DNA from 4 places in the Streptomyces sp. NBC_00659 genome. Region 1 is predicted to be linked to each of the others. Evidence: riboswitches for the same ligand, from Rfam matches in the RefSeq annotation. Region 1 holds a riboswitch; each other region holds the start of a gene.
The links. A riboswitch is a leader RNA that binds a small molecule or an ion and turns the genes downstream of it on or off. The one in region 1 is predicted to bind cobalamin.

Region 1 (5,596 bases):
GCCGAGGTGGGTTCGTCGAGGACCAGGACCCGCGGGTGCGGGGTGAGCACGGAACCGATCGCGACCCGCTGTTGCTGGCCGCCGGACAGGGTGGCGATCGGGCGGTCGCGCAGGTCGGCCAGCGAAAGGAGGTCGAGGGTCTCCTCGACGCGGCGGCGCATCACGGCCGGTGCCAGGCCCAACGACTCCATGCCGTAGGCGAGTTCGTCCTCCACCGTGTCCGTCACGAAGTGGGACAGCGGGTCCTGGCCCACGGTGCCGACCACGTCCGCGAGTTCGCGCGGCTTGTGGGTACGGGTGTCCCGCCCCGCGACGGTGACCCGGCCGCGCAGCGTTCCGCCCGTGAAGTGCGGGACCAGTCCGCTCACCGCGCCCAGCACCGTCGACTTGCCGACCCCGGACGGGCCGACCAGCAGGACCAGTTCGCCCTCCGGCACCTCGAAGCCCACTCCCCGGACGGAGGGTTCGGCCGCACCGGCGTACGTCACGGAGACATCCTCGAAGCGGATCACGAAGACTCCTCGGGGGCAGGGGTTCGCCGGGCGGCCGGGGCCGCGAAAGCGGGGAGCAGGCCGAGCAGGACCGCCGCCGCCGGCCGGAGCGGGAGGGTGGGGGCGACCAGGGGGATGACGCCGGGGCGCAGGGCGGCGGGGTCGCTGGAGGCGGCCACGATCATCAGGGCCGCGACCGCCACGCCCGACCCGGCGACCAGCCAGGCCCGGACGCCCCAGAGGTCGGGCCGGTACCGCGTCCGCGGTGTGCGGCGGCCGCCCAGCCACAGGCCGCCGAGTGCCGCGCCGAGCCCGGCCAGCAGGACCGGCAGGCCGTAGCTGTCGCCCGCCGCGGTCAGCAGTCCGTAGGTGCCGGCGCAGACGCCGAGCAGGCCGCCCAGGGTGAGGGCTCCGGTGGTCCGGCGGACGGCGGCCGGGACCTGTGCCGTACGCCCGTACCCGCGCGCGTCCATCGCTGCGGCCAGCGCGACCGAACGCTCCAGCGCGCCCTCCAGGACGGGGAGTCCGACGTGCAGGAGGCCGCGCAGCCCTCGGTCGGGACGGCCGCGGAGCCGGCGCGCGGCGCGCAGCCGCTGGACGTCGGCGATCAGGTGCGGCGCGAAGGTGAGCGCGACGACCACCGCGACGCCCGCCTCGTACAGCGCGCCCGGCAGCGACTTGAGCAGCCGTGCCGGGTTGGCGAGGGCGTTGGCCGCGCCGACGCAGACGAGCAGGGCGGCCAGCTTCAGGCCGTCGTAGAGCGCGAAGAGCAGGCCCTCGGCGGTGACCCGGCCACCGACGCGCACCCCCTGTGCCCAGTGCGGGAGGGGGATCTCGGGGAGGGTGACGATCACGTGCGTGCCGGGGATCGGGGAGCCGAGGAAGACGGCGAAGGCCAGGCGGATGACGAGGACGGCCGCCGCCAGTTTCACGAACGCGGTGTAGGAGCGGGCCCAGGGGGCGTCGGTGCGGTGCGTGGCCACCACGAACCCCGCCACCGCCATGAGCAGCGCGAGCAGAAGCGGATTCGTGGTGCGGGAGGCCGCCGTACCGAGCCCCAGCGCCCAGATCCACCAGGCCCCGGGGTGCAGGGCGTGGGCCCGGTTCGCCACGGAGACGGTACGCGTACCGCTCGTACGGCTCGTACCGCTGCGGGGGAGGGAGAGGGGGAGAGCGCGGGGGCGGGAGCGGGAGGTCGGCGACGGTCCCGCCGGGCCGGTGCTCGGCGGGAGCGTCGTCTCATGTGTGTCCGGGTCCGGGCGCCGGGGGCCCGACACCCGGGGTTCCCGGTCCCGTTCGGGCGGGGCGGAGCCCCATCGCGCCGTGGGGCGGTCGCCAGTGGATGTGGTGGGGCGGTCGCCAGTGGATGTGGTGGGGCGGTCGCCAGTGGAGGTGGTGGGGCGGTCGGACTCGGTCATGACCTGCGCCTAGCCCCTGCGCCGACGGGCCTGCCAGACGGCCGCCGCACCCAGCGCGGCCACCGCGGCCGCTCCCGCCAGCAGGCCCACCGAAGGGCCCTGCCGGGCCGGTGCGGAGGTGTGCGGGCGGGCGGACGCGGCCGGTCCGGCGGCCGCGACCGGGTCGCCGCAGCCCGTCCGCGGATAGCCCGTGATGGCGCACAGCAGGGCGTTGGTGTCGTAGCGCAGGGGACCTGCCACCGCGGCCAGGGCCTCCGCGGTGCTCGCGTCGGGAGCGACCTGGGCGCAGGCGGTGCGCGCGGACGGCGGCCGCTCGCCGGACGGCGCGTCGGCGGCGGTGCCCGGGTCGATGACCAGGGCCACCCGCTTCTTGCCGTGCCGGGCGGGCGTCTTGGCGCATATCGCGGCGAACTCCCGCTCCCCGCGCGGCTGTACGGCGTGCTGGGAGTCCTCGCTCACCGCGAAGCGGAAGCCCTGGACGTCGCCGTCGGACGGCCGCGCGGTCGACGGACCCTGGGTGGCGTAGGTCCACTTCCCGCCGGTCAGGTCCCAGAAGGACCAGTAGCGGTAGCCGACGGCTCCGGCCTGCCCCGCGCCGCCGAGGACGAGGAGCAGGAGAGCCAGCGCCAGGGCCAGAAGGGGCGCGGTCGTCCGACGGGCGGTCACAGCTGGCGCTTCTTGTTGCGGCCGCTGATCAGGAAGCCGATGCCGATGCCCGCGACCAGGCCGACGCCGACGATCCACCAGACGCCGAGCCCGTTGCCGTCGTCCTTCTTCTCGTCGTTCTTCTTCTCGCTCGGGCTCGCCGAGGCACCCGCCGCGGCCGGCGCCGGGCCCGTGGCGTTGAGCTGTGCCACGAGGTCCTTGCCGCCGAAGTCGCGCGGGTCGGTGCCGGTGGCGTGCGCGGCGAAGATCAGCTGTGCGTACGCGGCGGGGCCGGACTGAGCCGCCCAGTCCGCGGAGTTCTTCTCCAGCCAGGCGAGCGGCTTCTGCGCGGGCTTCGCCGCACCGATGGCCGACAGGGCCACGACCGCGTCCGCCGTGTTGCCGTAGTCGGGCTGGTCCTTGGCACCGGGGAGCGCGGACTTCAGGTACGAGGTCTTCGCCAGCGCCTTGGCGAGATAGCCGGCGCCGTTCCCCGCCGCGGTCGCGATGTCGGGAGTGTCGAGGGTGTGGCAACCCGTGAGGTCGAACTTGTAGCCGGTCGCCGCCACGAAGCCCTGGCCCATGCCGGCCGTCACGCCCGCCGCGGTCGCGTCCGCGTTCGCCGCCAGCTTGCCCTTCTTGTCGGGCTGGTAGGCGAAGGCGCCGTCGCCCTCCGCGTCGCAGGCCGTCGACAGCTTCAGCAGGGCGTCGAAGGGTGACTTGCCGTCCTTGGAGACGCTCGCGGGCTTCTTGCCGACCGCCTTCAGCGCGCCGATCACGACGGACGTCGAGTTGGCGTCGCTGGGTCCGCCGGCCATGTAGCCCCAGCCGCCGTCCTTGTTCTGCGCGGACTTCAGCCAGGTGACGGCCTTGCCGGTGGCGTCGTCGTGCCCGCCGAGTGCGGCGAGCGCCTGGACGGCGGCCGCGGTGCTGTTGGTGTCGACCTGGGTCTTCGCGTCGCACGCGGCACTCGCGTCGGCGCGGTACGCGGCGAAGGCGCCGTTCGCGCACTGCTGGCCGGTCAGCCAGTCCACGGCCTTCTCGGCGGGCCGCACACCGACGGTGTGCTGGGCGAGCAGCGCGAGCGACTGGCGCCACACGCCGTCGTAGGTCGGGTCGCCGGAGCCGAACAGGCCCGAGGGCAGCGCCACCGAGGGCGACGGCGACGGGGAGGAGTCGGCGGAGGCGGCCGGTGCGACGACCGCCCCGATGACGGCGGTGGCGGCCAGTACCGCTGCGGTGCGGCGAACAAACATGACTCTCCCTGCGGGGAGCCGGGCAGCACCGGGCACACAGAGGTATCCGGGCGGCTCCGGCTCCGTATCCCTCGACGATGCCGGCCGTCGGCGGGCTGCCGAGGGCGCGAGCCGGTCACGTCCCGTGCGAGGCGATCCGGCTCACCACCGAAGTGGATCACGGTTGCGGGTCAGCGCCGGATTCGCACCGGCTTCTCCTCGTAAGGGTGTGATGACGACGCGCACACTCTACCGGCCGCCCGGATTCCGCCGGGTGTTGCCTGGGGCACGGGCCCGGAGTGACCTGGGCGACATCCGCTAGGTTCGGGTCATGCGAACGGGGAGACTGCTCGGCTCGGGGCGTTCGGCGGACGTCTACGAGATCGACGAGGCGTGGGTGCTGCGGCGGGACCGCGAGGGCTGGGGCGACGCGACGGCCGAGGCGGCGGTGATGCAGCACGTGCGCTCGCACGGTTATCCGGTGCCGGGGGTGCGGGCCGCGACCGGCGGGGACCTGGTGATGGAGCGGCTGTCCGGGCCGACCATGCTGGAGGCCTTCGGCCAGGGCCTGCTCTCCGCCCAGGAGGCGGGCCTCACCCTGGCCAGGCTGCTGCGCAAGCTGCACGTCGTGCCCGCGCGGCTCTCCGCCGACCCCGCCGTCCGTGTGCTGCACCTGGATCTGCACCCCGACAACGTGATGCTCACCCCGGACGGGCCGAAGGTCATCGACTGGTCCAACGCCGAGGAGGGGGCACCCGGTCTCGACTGGGCCATGTCCGCCGTGATCCTCGCCCAGGTCGCCGTCGGCGGCGAGGCGGTCGGGGGCGTGGCCGAGGAGACGCTGGAGGCGCTGCTCGACGGGAACGAGGACCAGGTGACGGAGGAGGGGCTCGAGGAGGCGGCATCGCGCAGGGCGGCCAACCCGACGATGAGCACGCGTGAGACCGGACTCCTGGGCGAGGCGGACGCGTTGATACGGGAGCTGCTGGGCTGAGCGATCGGCCGGGTGCGGGAGCTGCTGGGCCGGGTGATCGGTGGGTGCGGGTGACGCCGGGCCGGGTGATCGGAGTGCCTGGGGTCGGTCGGGCCGGGTGATCGGAGTGCCTGGGGTCGGTCGGGCCGGGTGACCGGTGGGTCTGGGCTCGACCGGGCCTGGTGATCGGTGGGTGGGGCTGTGTCACACCGCCGTGTAGGTCACCGGGTCGCTGCCCGTCACGGCCTCCGCCCGGCCCAGCTTCACCAGTCGGCGAATGTGGGCCTCGGCCTCGGAGACCGCGATGTTCCGTGATCCGTAGGGGATGTCGGCCCAGGGGCGGTTCCACTCCATGCGTTCGGCGAGCTGCCAGGGCGTGAGCGGTACGGAGAGCAGCGTGAGCAGGCCGGTGAGCCGCTCCTCGTGGTGCGCGAGCAGCTCCGCGACCCGGGACGGGGCGTCGGTGAACACGTGCTGGTGGGCAGGGAGCACCTCGGCGGGGGCGAGGCGTCCGACGCGTTCCAGGGAGTCGAGGTAGTCGCCGAGCGGGTCGGCGATCTCCGCGAGGCCCTCGATCCCGTTCGCGTAGGGAGGGCGCCCGTGGGTGTCCGGGTCCTCGTAGAGACCGATGTGCGGGGTGATCCTCGGCAGCAGATGGTCGCCGGAGAACAGGCGTCCGTTGCCGGGCAGCCGGTCCGGGTGGGCCTCCTCCAGGTGGAGGCAGACGTGCCCGGGTGTGTGGCCGGGGGTCCAGACGGCGCGCAGCCGGCGGCCGGGCAGGGGCAGGAGTTCGCCGGGGACGATCTCGCGGTCGGGCAGCGCGGGCGAGAAGCC
Region 2 (5,596 bases), 4.8 Mb from region 1:
GCACGTGGGTACCGGAGAGGTCGTCGGCCTGACCGACGGCAACGACGGCTGCGACCTGGCCCACGGCGAATACGCCGAGGACTTGAGAAAGCTGGAGAAGATCCTCGGCCACCAGAACGCGAAGGTGGACACGGACCGGCCCTACCGCACGGTCGTCTTCTTCGCGCCGCTGAGCGTCGGCTCGACGTCCAAGCGCACCGCGCCCATCGGCTTCCAGACACTGCGCGGCGCGCTGCTCGCCCAGAAGAACGTCAACAGCCGCCGCCTCAAGGCTCAGGTGCCCGTACGCCTGCTCGTCGCCAACGCCGGCGAGTCCTTCCACTACGGCTCGCGCGGCGGCCTGAACCAGAGCAACAAAAGCACTGTGGACGTCGCGAAGATGATCGTCGACCGGGCGGGCCGGGACCACATCGCGGCCGTCATGGGTCTCCACCAGAGCCGTCCGGAGTCCCAGCAGGCCGCGATCGAACTGGGAGCCCAGGGCATCACCGTCCTGGGGACCGGCGTCTCGGGCCAGCGCATGGTCGACGGCGACTCGCCCGTGTCGTACTTCCAGCTCTCACCGCCCGACGCACGCATCGCCGAGGTCATGGCGTCCTTCGCCCGCCACTCGCCTCAGCTGCACGCTCTGACGGACCCCGCTCCCAGCGACTCCGGTCCGGCCGCCGTCGTGGTCTACGACCCCAAGGACGAGTACTTCAGCGCCGACCTCGCCCACCGGTTCGACACCGCCTACCGCTCGACCGGGCCGGTGCACTTCGTGAAGTACGGCGAGATGGAGAACGGCCGCACCACACGGGCCATCGCCGGCACCGTCTGCGCACTCGTCCACAGCACAGGCGGTTTCGTCCTGTACGCGGGCCGCTCCAGCGTCATGGAGGATCTCTTCGAGCACATGCAGACCGACCAGGCCTGCCGCGCCCGCGTCGCCCCGGTACCGGTGCTGGCGGAGAGCCCGGCGCCGGACGTGATCCTGCATCCGAGCCTGATGCGCAAGGAATACGGCGCGCTGAAGCTCTTCTACAACCAGTTCAGCCTCCCGCTGCCCGACGGGCCCTTCGGCGAGAAGTTCGGCCAGGCCTTCCACCTGTCCGCCGAGAACGACGCCGCGCTCGGATACGACGCCGTCAAGATCCTCTCCGAGGCCATGAACGCCATCATCTCGACGGACCCGGGCTTCTCACCCAGGGCGCTCGTCACCCGTCTGCAGGATCCCGGCATCCACAACTACGTGGGGGAATCCGGGGTCATCACCCTGGACAGCGATCACCACTACCCGCCGAACAAGGAGATCCACATTCGCGAGATCACCCCCGCCGGAGACAAGCTCACGGACCTGACCTGCGGGATGCTCTCGCAAGGAGCGAGGGACGCCACCCACTGGGGCCCCGATGACCGTTTCGACTGCCCGGTGGACAGCGTGTCCTGACGCTTCATCAGGCTGCGGCGGGAGGCGAAGTGTCCCGCCCCGGCCCACGGCGGCTTCCGTCATTCCGAGGATCCGGCCACGGGGTAGGGGACGAAGGTGATGGATGTGCCGCCCTCTTCGGCACGTCACCCCGTAGGGTGGCCGGTGCAGCTGGTTCGCCCCGTCCGCCAGTCGGGATGCGTCGTAAGAGGGAACCCGGTGGGAATCCGGGACTGCCCCGCAGCGGTGAGCGGGAACGACCGCCGTCATACGCACTGGACCCGACGAACAGGGTCCGGGAAGCGACGGCCAGTAGGTGTCCTCCGCCAGGAAGACGTGCCCGCAAGTCCGAAGACCTGCCCGTTGCCCGCGCACGAACCACTCGTGCGCGGACATCCCGGTGACCTCGTGGGCGGGTCGGCGTACATATCGGCGGACGACCGCGCTGTTCCGAGCCGTGTCGCTTCCGTCCGGTTCGTCACCCCTTCGCACTCGCGTCCCGTTGCCGGGATCTCAGGGATTCATCTCGCGAAGGAGATCTCCGTGACCACCAAGCACGCAGCCGCGACAGCACGGGCCACCGTGTACGGCTACCCGCGCCAGGGTCCGAACCGGGAACTGAAGAAGGCGATCGAGGGCTACTGGAAGGGCCGCGTCACCGCCGACGCCCTCCGCGCCACCGCCGCCGAACTGCGTCGCGCGAACTGGCGCGAGCTGGCCGACGCCGGCATCGACGAGGTGCCGACCGGTGACTTCTCGTACTACGACCACGTCCTCGACACCACCGTCATGGTCGGTGCGATCCCCGCCCGCCACCGCGCCACGGCCGACTCGGACGCCCTGGACGGCTACTTCGCCATGGCGCGCGGCACCCAGGACGTGGCGCCGCTCGAGATGACGAAGTGGTTCGACACCAACTACCACTACCTGGTGCCCGAACTGGGCCCGGACACCGTCTTCACGGCCGACTCCACCCAGCAGGTCACCGAGCTGAAGGAGGCACTCGCCCTCGGGCTGAGCGCCCGCCCGGTGCTGGTCGGCCCGGTCACCTACCTCCTCCTGTCCAAGCCCGCCCCTGGCGTACCGGCGGACTTCGACCCGCTCACCCTCCTCGACCGGCTGCTGCCGGTGTACGCCGAGGTCCTCGCCGACCTGCGCGCGGCGGGCGCGGAGTGGGTCCAGCTGGACGAGCCCGCCCTCGCCCAGGACCGGACCCCGGCCGAGCTGGACGCCGCGGCGCGCACCTACCGCGGGCTCGGCGCGCTCACCGACCGGCCGAAGCTCCTGGTCGCCTCGTACTTCGACCGGCTCGGCGACGCCCTGCCGGTACTGGCCAAGGCTCCGATCGAAGGTCTCGCCCTGGACTTCACCGAAGCCGCCGCCGCCAACCTCGACGACCTCGCCGCTGTCGGCGGACTGCCCGGCAAACGCCTGGTCGCCGGTGTGGTCGACGGCCGCAACATCTGGGTGAACGACCTGGCCACGTCGCTGTCCACCCTCGGCACCCTGCTCGGCCTGGCCGACCGGGTCGACGTGTCGGCCTCCAGCTCCCTGCTCCACGTCCCGATCGACGCGGCCCTGGAGCGGGACATCGAACCGCAGATCCTGCGCTGGCTCGCCTTCGCCCGCCAGAAGACGGCGGAGATCGTCACCCTCGCCAAGGGCCTCACCCAGGGCACCGGCACGATCGCGGGCGAACTCGCCTCCAACCGTGCCGCCCTGGCCTCCCGCGCGAACTCGCCGATCACGCACGACCCCGCGGTACGGGCCCGCGCCGCCGCCGTCACGGACGCCGACGCCCGCCGGTCCCAGCCCTACCCCGAGCGGGCCGCGGCCCAGCGCGCCCACCTCGGCCTGCCCCTGCTGCCGACCACCACCATCGGCTCCTTCCCGCAGACCGCCGAACTGCGCACCGCCCGCGCCGACCTGCGCACCGGCCGCATCGACACGGCCGGTTACGAGGAGCGCATCAAGGCCGAGATCCAGGAGGTCATCTCCTTCCAGGAGAAGACCGGTCTCGACGTCCTCGTGCACGGTGAGGCCGAACGCAACGACATGGTGCAGTACTTCGCCGAGCAGCTCACCGGGTACCTGGCCACGCAGCACGGCTGGGTGCAGTCCTACGGCACCCGCTACGTCCGCCCGCCGATCCTGGCCGGCGACATCACGCGGCCCGAACCGATGACGGTGCGCTGGACGACGTACGCGCAGTCCCTGACCGATCGGCCGGTCAAGGGCATGCTCACCGGGCCGGTCACCATGCTCGCCTGGTCCTTCGTCCGCGACGACCAGCCTCTCGGCGACACCGCCCGCCAGGTCGCCCTCGCCCTGCGCGACGAGGTCAACGACCTGGAGGCGGCGGGCAGTTCGGTGATCCAGGTCGACGAGCCGGCCCTGCGCGAGACCCTGCCGCTGCGCACTGCCGACCGGCCGGCCTACCTGGCATGGGCCACGGAGGCGTTCCGGCTCAGCACCAGCGGGGTGCGCCCGGACACGCAGATCCACACGCACATGTGCTACGCCGAGTTCGGGGACATCGTCCAGGCCATCGACGACCTGGACGCCGACGTCATCAGCCTGGAGGCCGCACGCTCCCACATGCAGGTGGCCCGCGAACTCGCCTCGCACGGCTACCCGCGCGAGGCGGGACCCGGTGTGTACGACATCCACTCCCCGCGCGTCCCCAGCACGCAGGAGGCAGCCGAACTGCTGCGGGCCGGGCTGAAGGCCATCCCCGCCGAACGGCTGTGGGTGAACCCCGACTGCGGCCTGAAGACCCGCGGCTGGCCCGAGACCCGAGCCTCCCTGGAGAACCTGGTCGCCGCCGCCCACGCGGTGCGCGGCGAACTGCCCGCCTCCTGAACCCTGCCTTCGAGCGGCCGGGGCGCCACCGCGCGCCCCGGCCCCCGGCGGGCGGCTGAACCACGGGAGCGGTCCCGGTCGAGTCGTCCAGGGGCCTCCGCGGGCGAAAGGGCTCCCGCACGTCACGTCCTTGCGGGAGCCCTTCTCCTTGCAGCCTGCCACGTGAAGGTTGAGAAGACGATCACGAGCAGGACATCTGTCGGTGCCTATGGCCTCACGGCGCGAGCAGCAGACTGTCGCCGCGTCCCTTGGCGGCGGAGTGACGCCGGGCCACGTCCTGCCAGTTGACGACCGCCCACATGGCCTCGATGAAGTCGGCCTTCTGGTTCTTGTACCGAAGGTAGAAGGCGTGCTCCCAGGCGTCGAAGACCAGGATCGGCGTCGAGCCCTGGCCGACGTTGCCCTGGTGGTCGTAGACCTGCTCGACGATCAGGCGGCCGCTGAGAGGCTCGTGGGCGAGGACGCCCCAGCCGGAGCCCTGGGTGGTGGCGGCGGCCTTGGTGAGCTGGGTCTTGAAGCCGGCGAACGAGCCGAAGGACTCGGTGACGGCGTCCGCGAGGTCGCCGGCACCGTCCGCCGCGAGGGGCTCGCCACCCCCGTCGCCGGTCATGTTGTGCCAGTAGATGCTGTGCAGGATGTGCGCTTCGGCCGCACGGAGGGCACAACAGCCGACGGACCGCGGGCTGTTCGTGCTCACGGTCCGGACCGGAGGAAGGCCGGACTCGACTTGACCGGGCAGGGAACGCCCTGCATCTCGCTACGACCTGTCGGACACTCCCCATCGAGGAGCCCGCGCTCTCCCTCGCTGTCTGCGAAGGGCGCGTGTCCGCGCCCGGGTGGTGTCGGTGTCCGTAAAAACACGAGAGGCCCTCCGGATGGTTCCGAAGGGCCCTCTTGTGTACTGAAGGTTTCAGTTCGCGGCCGGAACCGCCCGCCCGGAGGCGACCGCCGCGGGCTTGGGGTTGAGCAGACGCTCGGCCAACTCGCCGAAGACGAGGCCGAATCCGCCCCACAGGACGGTCTGGATGGCCAGCGCGGACAGCCTGAACCGCCACAGCAGGGTGGCGGGGAATTCCCCCGGCACCTCGTTGATCACGGGCAGGAACTCGTAGGCCAGACCGATCACCACAGCGAAGGCGGCCACCGCGACCAGGGTGGCGTACCAGGTGCCCAGGCTGGGTGCGAGGCGCTTGCCGAGGATGGTGGCACCGACCGCCAGGAGCACGCTGAGAACCATCATCAGGAAGTACAGGGTGGTCCGCTTGCCGATGGTGTCGGGGTCGCCGACCGACGGCGGGTTGGCCGGGTACTTCAGGAACGGCACGA
Region 3 (5,596 bases), 670 kb from region 1:
AACGGTTTCCACGACACCGCCAACGCGATGGCCACCACCATCTCGACCGGCGCACTCAAGCCCAAGGTCGCGGTGGCCATGTCCGCCGCGCTCAACCTTGTCGGCGCCTTCCTCTCGGTGGAGGTCGCCAACACGATCTCCAAAGGCCTCGTCGACGAATCCGGCATCCAGCCAGAAGTGATCTTCGCCGCCCTCGTCGGCGCGATCCTCTGGAACCTGGTGACGTGGCTCGTCGGACTCCCGTCCAGCTCCTCGCACGCCCTCATGGGCGGCCTGGTCGGCGCCACCATCGCCTCCGCCGGTACCGGCGCCGTGCACGGGGACGTCCTGGTCGGCAAGGTGCTCCTGCCCGCCGTCGCCGCCCCGATCGTCGCCGGCCTGGCCGCGATGTTCGCCACCCGGCTGTCGTACAAACTCAGTGGCAACGCCGACACCAAGGCCACCAAGAAGGGCTACCGCGCCGGCCAGATAGCCTCCGCGGGCTTGGTCTCGCTGGCCCACGGCACCAACGACGCGCAGAAGACGATGGGCATCATCACCCTGGCCCTGGTCGCCGGTGGCGCCGTCGCTCCCGACTCCGACCCGCCGGTCTGGGTCATCCTCTCCGCCGGTCTGGCCATCGCGCTCGGCACCTACCTGGGCGGCTGGCGCATCATCCGCACGATGGGCAAGGGTCTGACCGACCTCCAGCCGCGGCAGGGCTTCGCCGCCCAGACCAGCGCGGCGACGGTCATCCTGGCCTCCTCGCACATCGGTTTCTCCCTCTCCACCACGCACTCGGTCTCCGGTTCCGTGATGGGCGCCGGTCTCGGCCGCAAGGGCGGTGTGGTCCGCTGGTCCACCGCCAAGCGGATGGTCGTCGCCTGGGTCCTCACGCTGCCCGCCGCCGCCCTGGTCGGCGCGCTCGCCGAATGGGTGACCGGTTTCGGCGCCTGGGGCACCACGCTGGTCGCCGTGTTCCTGGTCGTTTCGAGCTTCGCGATCTGGCGCCGCTCGCGCCGCGAGGTCATCGACCACACCAACGTGAACGACACCGAGGAGCCCGCCGGTGTGGTGACCGCGGCCATCGCCGCCGTCACCCCGCCCCCGGCCGGCACCGTGGCCGAAGGCCTCACGGCCACCATCCCGGCTCCGGCCGAGCCCACGGCGAGCACGTCCGCGCCGTCCCCCGTGGCCTGAGAACCGAAGGAACAAACAGCATGCACATCGACTGGTCAGCCCTCGGCTCCGTCTTCGGGGTCAGCCTCGGAGTGACCGTGGCCCTCGTCGCCCTCTTCACCCTCGGCGTCGCCGGCCTCTCCAAGAAGGAGTCCGCCCAGGGCGGATCCGCGGTCGCGGCGGCCACCGGCGCGTACGTCTGCTTCGCGGCCTGCGCCGCGGCGGTGGTGTACGGCATCTCCCTGATCATCACCAAGTAACCCGGCAGGCGCCGCCCGGAACCGGGCCGCGCCGAGCGGTACCGCGCGTGGGGTGCGGGACGGATCACCGTCCCGCACCCCACGCGTATGCCGTCCCGCCCCCACGCGTATGTGGGCCTGCGCACACTGTCCCTCCGCAGGTCAACAGCCAGTTGACGGCCGTTCTCACCCCGTGGTGGACTGCCGGAGCCAAGTACGGCGGCATGAGAGGAAGCCGGTGCGAATCCGGCGCGGTCCCGCCACTGTCATCGGGGAAGAAACTCCCCGGGAGCCAGGAACTCTCACCGCCGGTCTCGTCGAACCAGGGCGTGGACACCCTGAGTGAGGACATATCGCCATGCGCGGCTGCCCGTTGCCCGTTTCGCTGAGTACGAGGGTTCCGCTCCACCCCACGGCCGGCTGACCCCGTGCGTGCCGATCGCGTCTTCGCGTACGGCGCCGCCGCCGGCCTCCTCGGCGACCTGCTGCTCGGCGATCCCCGCCGGGGGCATCCGGTCGCCGCGTTCGGGCGGGCCGCCGCGGCCGTGGAGCGGACACTGTGGCGCGACCACCGCGGGTGGGGCGCCCTGCACACCGCCATCTGCGTCGGCGGCGCCACCGGACTCGCCGCGCTCGCGAGCCATGGCGTACGCGGTTCACGCACCGCCTCCGTCGCCCTGACCGCCGCCGCCACCTGGGCCGTCGTCGGGGGAACCTCCCTCGGCCGCGAGGCGCGGGCGGTCGGCGGCGCGCTCGCGGCCGGTGACCTCGACGCGGCCCGGGAGCGGCTGCCGCATCTGTGCGGACGCGATCCTCAGGCGCTGGACGCCGACGGCGTCGCGCGCGCCGTCGTCGAGTCCGTCGCCGAGAACACCTCCGACGCCGTCGTGGGCGCCCTGGTCTGGGGCGCCGTCGGCGGAGTGCCGGGACTCGTCGCCTTCCGCGCCGTGAACACGCTCGACGCGATGGTCGGACACAAGTCCCCCCGTCACCGGCGCTACGGCTGGGCCTCCGCCCGGCTCGACGACGTCGCCGGCTGGCCCGGAGCCCGGCTGACCGCCGTCCTCGCGGCCGTGGCCGGATCCGACCCACGCGGTGCCGTACGTGCCTGGCGCGCGGACGCCCGCAAGCATCCGAGCCCCAACGCCGGGCCCGTGGAGGCCTCGTTCGCGGGCGCGCTCGGCGTGCGGCTCGGCGGCACCCTCTCGTACGGCGGACGCGTCGAGCACCGGCCCGTGCTCAACGGCGCGGGGCGCGCCGTCCACGTCCACGACATCGAACGGGCCGTACGGCTGTCCCGGCGCGTCGGCTGGCTCGCGCTCGGCGTGAGCGCCGCCGGACGGGCTCTGCTCGCCGGAACCGGACGGGATTCGTCCACCAGGAAGGGACGCACCGCATGAGCGGCGGGCTGCTGATCGCCGGGACCACCTCGGACGCCGGCAAGAGTGTCGTGACCGCCGGGATCTGCCGGTGGCTGGCGCGCCAGGGCGTCAAGGTCGCGCCCTTCAAGGCGCAGAACATGTCCCTGAACTCGTTCGTGACGCGCGAGGGCGCCGAGATCGGGCGGGCGCAGGCCATGCAGGCGCAGGCCGCCCGCGTGGAACCGACCGCGCTGATGAATCCCGTGCTCCTCAAGCCGGGCGGCGACCGCACCAGTCAGGTCGTCCTGATGGGCAAGCCGGTGGGCGAGATGAGCGCGCGCGGGTTCTTCGGGACGGCCGGGTCCGTGACGGACCCCTCGCCGGGCGCCGTGTCGTCCGGCGACCGGCTGCGCGGGGGTCGCCAGGAAGCACTCCTGGCGACCGTCCTCGACTGTCTGGCTCAGTTGCGGGGCACGTATGACGCGGTGATCTGTGAGGGAGCCGGCAGCCCGGCCGAGATCAATCTGCGGCGCACCGACATCGTGAACATGGGGGTGGCGCGCAACGCGGGACTTCCCGTGCTCGTCGTCGGCGACATCGACCGGGGCGGGGTGTTCGCCTCGTTCTTCGGGACGGTCGCGCTGCTGTCACCCGAGGACCAGGCGCTCGTCGCCGGGTTCCTCGTCAACAAGTTCCGGGGCGACGTCAGTCTGCTGGAGCCCGGGCTCGACATGCTGCACGGCCTGACCGGGCGGCGCACCTACGGCGTCCTGCCCTTCCAGCACGGACTCGGCATCGACGAGGAGGACGGCCTGCGCGTCTCGCTGCGCGGGGCCGTCCGCGAGTCGGCCGTCTCCTCCCCCGTCGGCGAGGACATCCTGCGGGTCGCCGTCTGCGCGGTCCCGCTGATGTCCAACTTCACCGACGTGGACGCGCTGGCCGCCGAACCGGGTGTCGTCGTGCGGTTCGTGGACCGGCCCGAGGAGCTGGCCGACGCGGACCTGGTCGTCGTGCCCGGGACCCGGGGCACCGTGAAGGCGCTCCGGTGGCTGCGCGAGCGCGGCCTCGCGGACGCGATCGCGCGCCGGGCCGCCGAGGGACGGCCGGTCCTCGGCGTCTGCGGCGGCTACCAGCTCCTCGGAGAGCACATCGAGGACGACGTCGAATCCCGCGCCGGTCATGTCGAGGGTCTCGGACTCCTCCCCGTACGCGTGAGGTTCGCGCGGGAGAAGACCCTGGCACGGCCGGTCGGGGAGGCCCTCGGCGAGCACGTCGAGGGGTACGAGATCCATCACGGAGTCGCCGAGGTGACCGGTGGCGAGGCGTTCTTCTCCGATGAGCACGGACACAGCCTGGACGGGTGCCGGGCCGGCGCCGTCTGGGGCACGCACTGGCACGGCTCGCTGGAGTCGGACGGTTTCCGGCGGGCGTTCCTGCGCGAGGTGGCCGCCGCCGCGGGCCGCCGCTTCGTACCGGCCCCCGGCACGTCGTTCGCGGCGCTGCGCGAGGAACAGCTCGACCTGCTCGGCGACCTGATCGAGGAACACGCGGACACGGACGCGCTGTGGCGGCTCATCGAGTCCGGCGCGCCGCAAGGACTGCCCTTCATTCCACCGGGAGCACCCGTATGAGCACAGTGTTGTTGTTGTCGACCGCCGACACGGATCTGCTGGCGGCCCGCGCCAGTGGTGCCGGTTACCGGATCGGCAATCCGACCCGGGTGGACGTCACGGGCGAACTCCCCGCGCTCGTCGAGGGCGCGGACCTGGCCGTCGTGCGGCTGCTCGGTGGCAAGCGGGCCTGGGAGGACGGGCTGGCCTTCCTGAAGGCGTCCGGGATCCCGACGGTGCTGCTGGGCGGCGAGTCCGTCCCGGACGCCGAGCTGATGGCCGAGTCGTCGGTGCCCGCGGGTGTCGTCGCGGAGTCGCTGCGCTATCTCGTCGAGGGCGGTCCGGCCAACCTCGCCGAGCTGGCCCGCTTCCTCTCGGACACCGTGCTGCTCACGGGCGAGGGCTTCGAGGAGCCGCGGAAGTCGGCGGAGTTCGGCGTCCACGGCGAGCGTGCCTTCGTCGAGGGCCGCCCGACCGTCGGCGTGCTGTTCTACCGGGCCCACGAGCTGTCCGGGAACACCGCGTTCGTGGACACGCTGTGCGACGCGATCGAGGCGCGCGGCGCCAACGCCCTCGCCGTGTACTGCGGTTCGCTGCGCGGAGCCGACCCGGGGCTGTACGAGATCCTCGGCCGGGCCGACGCGCTCGTCGCCACCGTCCTCGCGGCGGGCGGCACCCACGCCTCCGAGGCGTCCGCGGGCGGCGACGAGGAGGCGTGGGACATCGGGGCGCTCGCCGACCTCGACATCCCCGTCCTCCAGGGTCTCTGCCTGACCTCGTCGAAGAGCGCCTGGGACGCGTCGGACGCGGCCCTGTCCCCCATGGACGCGGCGATGCAGGTCGCGATCCCGGAGTTCGACGGCCGTCTCATCACGGTGCCCTTCTCCTTCAAGGAGCAGGGACCGGACGACGTCCCGGTGTACGTCGCCGACCCCGAGCGGGCCGCGCGGGTCGCCGGGATCGCCCTGCGGCACGCCCAGTTGAAGCACAAGCCGAACGCGGAGAAAAAACTCGGGATCGTCTTCACCGCCTACCCGACCAAGCACTCGCGGGTCGGTAACGCGGTCGGTCTCGACACGCCCGCCTCCGCGGTACGGGTCCTCGACGCGCTCCGTGACGCGGGCTACTCCCTCACCGAATACCCGGACAACGGCGACGAGTTGATCCACCGGCTGATCGCGGCCGGCGGTCACGACGTGGAGTGGCTGACCGAGGAGCAGCTCGCCGC
Region 4 (5,596 bases), 2.8 Mb from region 1:
GCGGCGGAGGCACACGACGCCGTGATGTTCCTGGCCCAAGCCTGCGACAAGGACGGCACCACGCTGACGGAACGGGGCGCGATCGCCCGCCGGATGCCCGAGATCACGTATGCCGGCATCACCCGCACGGTCAAGTACGAGTCGGGGTACGGCTACAACCACGACGGGATGTTCGAGTTCCAGGTCGTCGACGGCGCGTTCCGGTACCTGGGGCACTACCGGGACGCCGCGGTGTCGTGATGGCCCTGGACATACGTCTTGCGGAGGACCAAGATCCATCGCGGATCGGCGCCCATTAGGGTCGGGGGCATGACGTCACCCCTTGCCGGCAGTGCCTTCGACTCGCTCCTTCTCGACGCCGTGCCCGACCAGGAGGCACTGCGCCGGGCTTACGAACTCCCCAGCGACGCCGCCGTGCGCAAGCAGATGACCGAACTCACCGAACAGACCAAGCGGTTGATCGGATGCTCATCGCTGGTCCTGGTCGCCAGCACGGACGCCGAGGGCAACTGTGACGTTTCCCCGCGCGGCGGCCCTGCCGGGTTCGTCGCCGTCCTGGACACACGGACGGTGGCGATACCGGACGCGACCGGCAACAAGCGTCTGGACACCCTGCAGAATGTCGTCACCACGGGACGGGCCGGCCTGCTGTTCATCATCCCGGGGCGCACCACGACGCTCAGAGTGAACGGCCGGGCCTGCGTCTCCACCCGCCCGGAGCTGCTGTCTCAGCTGACCGCCGTGGGCAAACCGCCGGCCAGTGCGCTGGTGCTGGGGATCGAGGAGGTCTACCCGCACTGCCCCAAGGCACTCCTGCGCAGCGGGGCCTGGAAGCCGGACCAGTGGCTGTCGGCGGACGCCCAGCCGACCTCGGCCGAGGTGACGCTGGCCCAGCTGCGGATGCCGGAGCTGACGATCGCCGACATCGAGCAGACGGAGGCGGATTCACTGAAGTACCGCTACGAGTAGCGGGCCGCCGGCCAGCGATTACCGAACCGCCGGCCCGCCGAATCCCGGGACCGGCATGCCCCGAACTCCATGGCGGGGCCTCCCGTGAGGTCACCCGCGGCGTCGGCACTCCGGCCGACGCCTTGGCGACGGGGTTCGCCCTGCCCGATGCCGTCCGAACCAGCGGACAGGTGAGTGATCACCCTTCTACGCTGGCGGCATGACGGGATATCCGGGCTTCGGTGTGCTTCTGGCAAGGCTGCTGGATCACAGGAAGCTGGACATCGGCACTCTGGCACGGCAATCCGGAGTCCCCGAACCCGAGCTCCAAAGGGTCTTCGCCGGCGTCGCGCCGAGCCCGTCCCTGCTCCGACGGCTCGGACCCGCACTCGGCCTCCATGCCGCAGACGTATTCGTGATCGCGGGGGCGACGGTTCCGGACGACCTTTCGCCTCTGGACGCAGAGGCAGGGAGGTGGGTTCCGCAGGTCGTGAGACGTGCCGTAGAGCTCCCGTCCGAGAAGAAGAGCGAGTTGCTCCACCTAGTCCGGTCGTTGCCACAGCGGAAGGTCGTGCAGTCACCGGCGTTCCCGCGGGTCGATGTCCCGCCCCCGGGGCCGCCCGGGGCCCTGCTCGTCCGGATGCTCAGATACAGGAACCTGCATTGGATGGGCATCGCCAGGGTCTTCCACTCCCTGACCGGCCGGTACTGGTCCCCGTCCACGTACGGAATGGTGGGCGCCGGCCGCAAGGAGGTGACCCCCGACCTCGTGGCCGATTTCGGGACCGTGCTGGGCATTCCCGCCGAGGACCTGGGCGCCCTGATGGGCATCCCGCCTTCCGAGGAGCCCCACACTCGGGAGCCGGCGGCGGCCGGCGTGGCCGAGCTGATCTGGGACCTGCGGCGCCTGACCGCCGACCAGGTGCGACACACAGGCAAAGCGGCCGCATCCCTGTGGTCACCTCGACCGAATCCCCGACGCTGATGACGTGTTGAGGGCCAGTCAGCGCCCGCCAGGCAGCCGTCGACCAGATATCCAGATGCCCTCCCGCGTGCTTCGTCCATACGTATCCAGGCGAACTCGCTCGGCCTCGGCACCGCCGAACGGTGCAGGGGCCCGGCGACCCTCGTCCGGCTGCGGGGGCCGACCTTGACATGCAGCTTATTGGCTGCCTAAATTAAAGGCAGCCGGAAGGCTGCATATTGACAGGCGGAGGCCTGGGTACGGGGACGGGCATGGACGAGGTGTTCAAGGCGCTGGCCGATCCGACGCGGCGCGCACTGCTCGACTCGCTCAACGCGCACAACGGGCAGACCCTGCGCGAGCTGTGTACAGGACTCGACATGGCCCGGCAGTCCGTCAGCAAGCACCTCGCGGTGCTGGAGGAGGCCGGGCTCGTCACCACCGTGCGGCGGGGCCGGGAGAAGCTGCACTACCTCAACGCAGCGCCCGTGCACGAGATCGCTCACCGGTGGATCAGCCGCTACGACCGGACCAGGGTCCAAGCCCTGGCGGACCTGAAACTCGCCCTGGAGGAGACCGCGATGGACGCTGCGCCGACCTTCGTCTACACCACCTACATCCGCACCACCCCGCAAAAGCTCTGGCAGGCGCTGACCGAGCCCGCCTTCACCCGCCGCTACTGGTCCACGGAGTTCGCCACGGACTGGTCCGTGGGCTCACCGATGACCTGGGACAACCATGGCGTACAGATCAGCGACCCGAAGCAGGTCGTGCTGGAGGCCGAGCCCTGCAGCCGGCTCTCCTACACCTGGCACGCCATCACCCCGGAGCTCGCCAAACGCTTCGACTGGGACGAGGAGTTGCTCGCCAAGCTGTCCGGCGAGGCCCGCTCGAAGGTCACCTTCACCATCGAGGAGGCCGCCGCGCAGGTCGTGAAGCTCACCGTCGTACACGACGGATTCGAGCCCGGGTCGAGCCTGGCCGGGATGGTCAGCCACGGCTGGCCGAACGTGGTGGCAAGCATGAAGTCGCTCCTGGAGACCGGCGAACCACTCCCGGACGATGCGTGACCGGATGCGTGACCCGACTCGTGGCCCGACTCGTGGCCCGATGCGTGACTTCCCGATCAGGGATCGACGACATCACGAGCTGTCACATCCTGGCGCATCGCCGCAACGATTCGGATCGTCATCAGTTCACCGACCCGCGCCATGACACTGCCGCCCCAGCATTCATGGCGGACCAGAGAAAGAGTGTCCACCAGGCCGGCTTTCGCGCTCATCGCGCCCTCCGGGGCGGAGTGAAGACGTAGAGGTCGAGGATGTCGGGGCAAGGGGCGACGCCGGGGCCACCGGCTTTGACCCAGGCGGCGATGTCGTCCGTGGCATCGGGGTCGTTGACGAGGCCGAGCCAGACCGGGCGGGCGCCCGCGGCACGTGCGGCGGCGGAGGGCTGGACGACGATCACGTTGGCGTGTTCGCACACGTCGAGGCAGGCCGCGATGCGCACCGGTGCGCTCTCGGCCAGGCGTGCTGTCTGCCGGGCGTGATCCACTCCGGTGACTTTCGGGCTTCCGCAGCAGCAGTCCCGGCAGACGACGACGCGGCACGGCGCCGGTTCGACGAGGGTTCGCTCCGTAGGGGCTTCGTCAGGTCGCTCGCGAGATGTCATGCGTCACCCTTCAAACTGCTCGCACCTCGCGACGTCGCCCTTACCGAGGATCGAGAGGCGCGATGCGGCAACAAGGTCGGGTGTCGATCCGGGTAGCCCGCGGCGGCGGACCTCGTCGTGTCCTCGGTGTCGTTCTTCGGGCCGCCGCAGACGGTGGCCGGCACGGCGGTGACCGGCAGGGCGGGTTTGACGTGACGGGCGGGAGTGGGGAGCAAGGGCAGACCTCGGGGTCGGGGCTCGTACGCGGAGCCTGGACTGTGGATGTCCTCCACGCCGGGGCGCGGAGGTGCCAGCAGGTCTTCGGACTCGGGTTCGTCCGGACGAGGCGCCTTCCCGGTCTCCCAGTGGCTCGCGTGCCCCGCCCGTTCCCCTCACCGCTGCGCGTCAGTTCCGGATTCGCACCGGATTCCCTGGCCTCGGATGAGGCTCAACTGGCCTGATGAGGCTATCAAGCTCGTCGTACCGTCAGTTCGTGCGATCGATCACGGGGCACGAGGTACGGGACGAACGTGCTGGTGTTCTGGTCGATCCGCAGAGGACCGGCCGAGGGGCGGTACGGCCTTCCCCGACAGTCCGCCGCTGCCTGCTGTCCACCCTGCCGGTCGTGGCACTGGTCGCATTCGGCTACTGCGCTCTGCCAGCCTGTCCGAGAAGCTTGTGCGCTCAACTCCGGCCCCTATGGCTCCATCTTCAGCCCAAATCCTGTTGGCCGCCCTCGCGGTCGTCATGGTGCGGCGGTCTCCGCGGGAAGGGCAGTGTTCGCGTCATCCGATGAACTCGGATGAGGCAGCACGGGGTCACCCCCGGGGCCGGAGTCTCTGGCAGCGCTCGTATTCTTCGTTCCCTCACATCAATCGGACACAGCGAAGAGACGACGGAATCGATGATCGGCAGCTTTGTGGCCCTCGTGGTGGTCCCCTTGGCCATGGCCGGGCTGGCTCGATGGGCGGCGGCAAGGCGGCGGCATGGCCTGGCAGCGGGCCGGGCCGTTCACTTCCGCTGCCGACTCGACGGCCGCAAGGGCCGACTGCTGGCCGACCCGCGCCTCGACGGACCCGTCTTCCTCGACCGCTCCGGCGGTGCCACTGCCCTGCCGCGCGGCGGCGAGGCCCTGGACGCGACGGTCACCACCACGGGCCAGGCCGCCTTCGAGAAGGTCGGCCTGCGCTACCGGACACCCGACGGCCAGGTGTTGCGGCTGGGCCTGGGCACACACGACGCGCGGACGATCGGTGCCTGGCTGAGCGAACAGGCCCACCCGACCCTCGCACCCGCCCGCCGGCCGCTGTTGCCGACCGCGCCGCTATGGGCAGTGCTGGCGCTCGTGGCGTCGCTGTTCGTGGGCTTGGCCGCAGCGGACTTCGCCCTGCTCGGAAAACACACCTCCGCCGAGGTCGTCCGTCCGAACCGGGCCGAGGACGGCTGCATCGTCAGCTGGGACGGCGGTTCGCAGCATACGACTGTGGACTGCGACACGGCAGACGTCCGTCCGGGCGATCACGTCCCGATCATCGCGCTGCCCTGGCCCTTCCTGGGTGAGGCCATAGATACGCGGACCTCCTTGATCGTGGTCGCCGTCCTCGGGGGCGGCCCCGGTCTGCTCGGCCTTGGCGGCGCACTGGTCATCAGCCCGTTGGCCTGCACCCGACGCGTCCGGAGGGCGCGCCAAGCCGGCCCCGCGATCACCTCACAGGCGGCCGCGAGCGACAAGGAGGACGAGGAGAGCGAGGACAGGTGGCCCACTCTCGAGGACGACCTGAACTACGCGAGCCTCGCCGCCGCGGCCCGTCACGGTGATCGCCACGCTCCGGGGCCCCGGGTGACCTCGCCGCGCCGCGGCTTCGGCCGTACGTCCGTCTCGCCGCGCGTCTGGGTGCTGACCACCGTCCTCGGCACCGGCGCCTGGTACTTCCTGCTGCTCTCCTGCGCCGCCGTCCTCGACGACCCCTTCCACCTGGGGCACCGACGCTTCCTCGTGTTCGGTACGGTCGCCATCGTCTCCCTCGCCCGGCT

Region 2: linked by a shared signal. The riboswitch ahead of metE (5-methyltetrahydropteroyltriglutamate--homocysteine S-methyltransferase) and the one ahead of OG410_RS13735 (prenyltransferase/squalene oxidase repeat-containing protein) in region 1 are both predicted to bind cobalamin.
Region 3: linked by a shared signal. The riboswitch ahead of OG410_RS10880 (cobalamin biosynthesis protein) and the one ahead of OG410_RS13735 (prenyltransferase/squalene oxidase repeat-containing protein) in region 1 are both predicted to bind cobalamin.
Region 4: linked by a shared signal. The riboswitch ahead of OG410_RS01530 ((2Fe-2S) ferredoxin domain-containing protein) and the one ahead of OG410_RS13735 (prenyltransferase/squalene oxidase repeat-containing protein) in region 1 are both predicted to bind cobalamin.

What each region holds. Positions count from the first base shown of each region.
Region 1 is NZ_CP109031.1:3,178,926-3,184,521, reverse strand. It holds gene OG410_RS13750 (ABC transporter ATP-binding protein) at 1-512, opposite strand, end outside; gene OG410_RS13745 (CbiQ family ECF transporter T component) at 509-1,603, opposite strand; gene OG410_RS13740 (SCO2322 family protein) at 1,919-2,575, opposite strand; gene OG410_RS13735 (prenyltransferase/squalene oxidase repeat-containing protein) at 2,572-3,810, opposite strand; cobalamin riboswitch at 3,903-4,048, opposite strand; gene OG410_RS13730 (phosphotransferase) at 4,121-4,783, shown strand; gene OG410_RS13725 (MBL fold metallo-hydrolase) at 4,967-5,596, opposite strand, start outside.
Region 2 is NZ_CP109031.1:8,008,647-8,014,242, reverse strand. It holds gene OG410_RS35020 (hypothetical protein) at 1-1,429, shown strand, start outside; cobalamin riboswitch at 1,564-1,786, shown strand; gene metE (5-methyltetrahydropteroyltriglutamate--homocysteine S-methyltransferase) at 1,952-4,270, shown strand; partial or broken gene OG410_RS35010 (superoxide dismutase) at 4,485-4,910, opposite strand; gene OG410_RS35005 (CbtA family protein) at 5,181-5,596, opposite strand, start outside.
Region 3 is NZ_CP109031.1:2,507,207-2,512,802, forward strand. It holds gene OG410_RS10870 (inorganic phosphate transporter) at 1-1,179, shown strand, start outside; gene OG410_RS10875 (hypothetical protein) at 1,200-1,418, shown strand; cobalamin riboswitch at 1,578-1,718, shown strand; gene OG410_RS10880 (cobalamin biosynthesis protein) at 1,826-2,797, shown strand; gene OG410_RS10885 (cobyric acid synthase) at 2,794-4,389, shown strand; gene cobN (cobaltochelatase subunit CobN) at 4,386-5,596, shown strand, end outside.
Region 4 is NZ_CP109031.1:368,105-373,700, forward strand. It holds gene OG410_RS01505 (bifunctional serine/threonine-protein kinase/ABC transporter substrate-binding protein) at 1-240, shown strand, start outside; gene OG410_RS01510 (MSMEG_1061 family FMN-dependent PPOX-type flavoprotein) at 310-969, shown strand; gene OG410_RS01515 (hypothetical protein) at 1,616-1,933, shown strand; gene OG410_RS01520 (ArsR/SmtB family transcription factor) at 2,185-2,982, shown strand; gene OG410_RS01525 (hypothetical protein) at 3,039-3,194, opposite strand; gene OG410_RS01530 ((2Fe-2S) ferredoxin domain-containing protein) at 3,191-3,583, opposite strand; cobalamin riboswitch at 3,858-4,034, opposite strand; gene OG410_RS01535 (hypothetical protein) at 4,467-5,596, shown strand, end outside.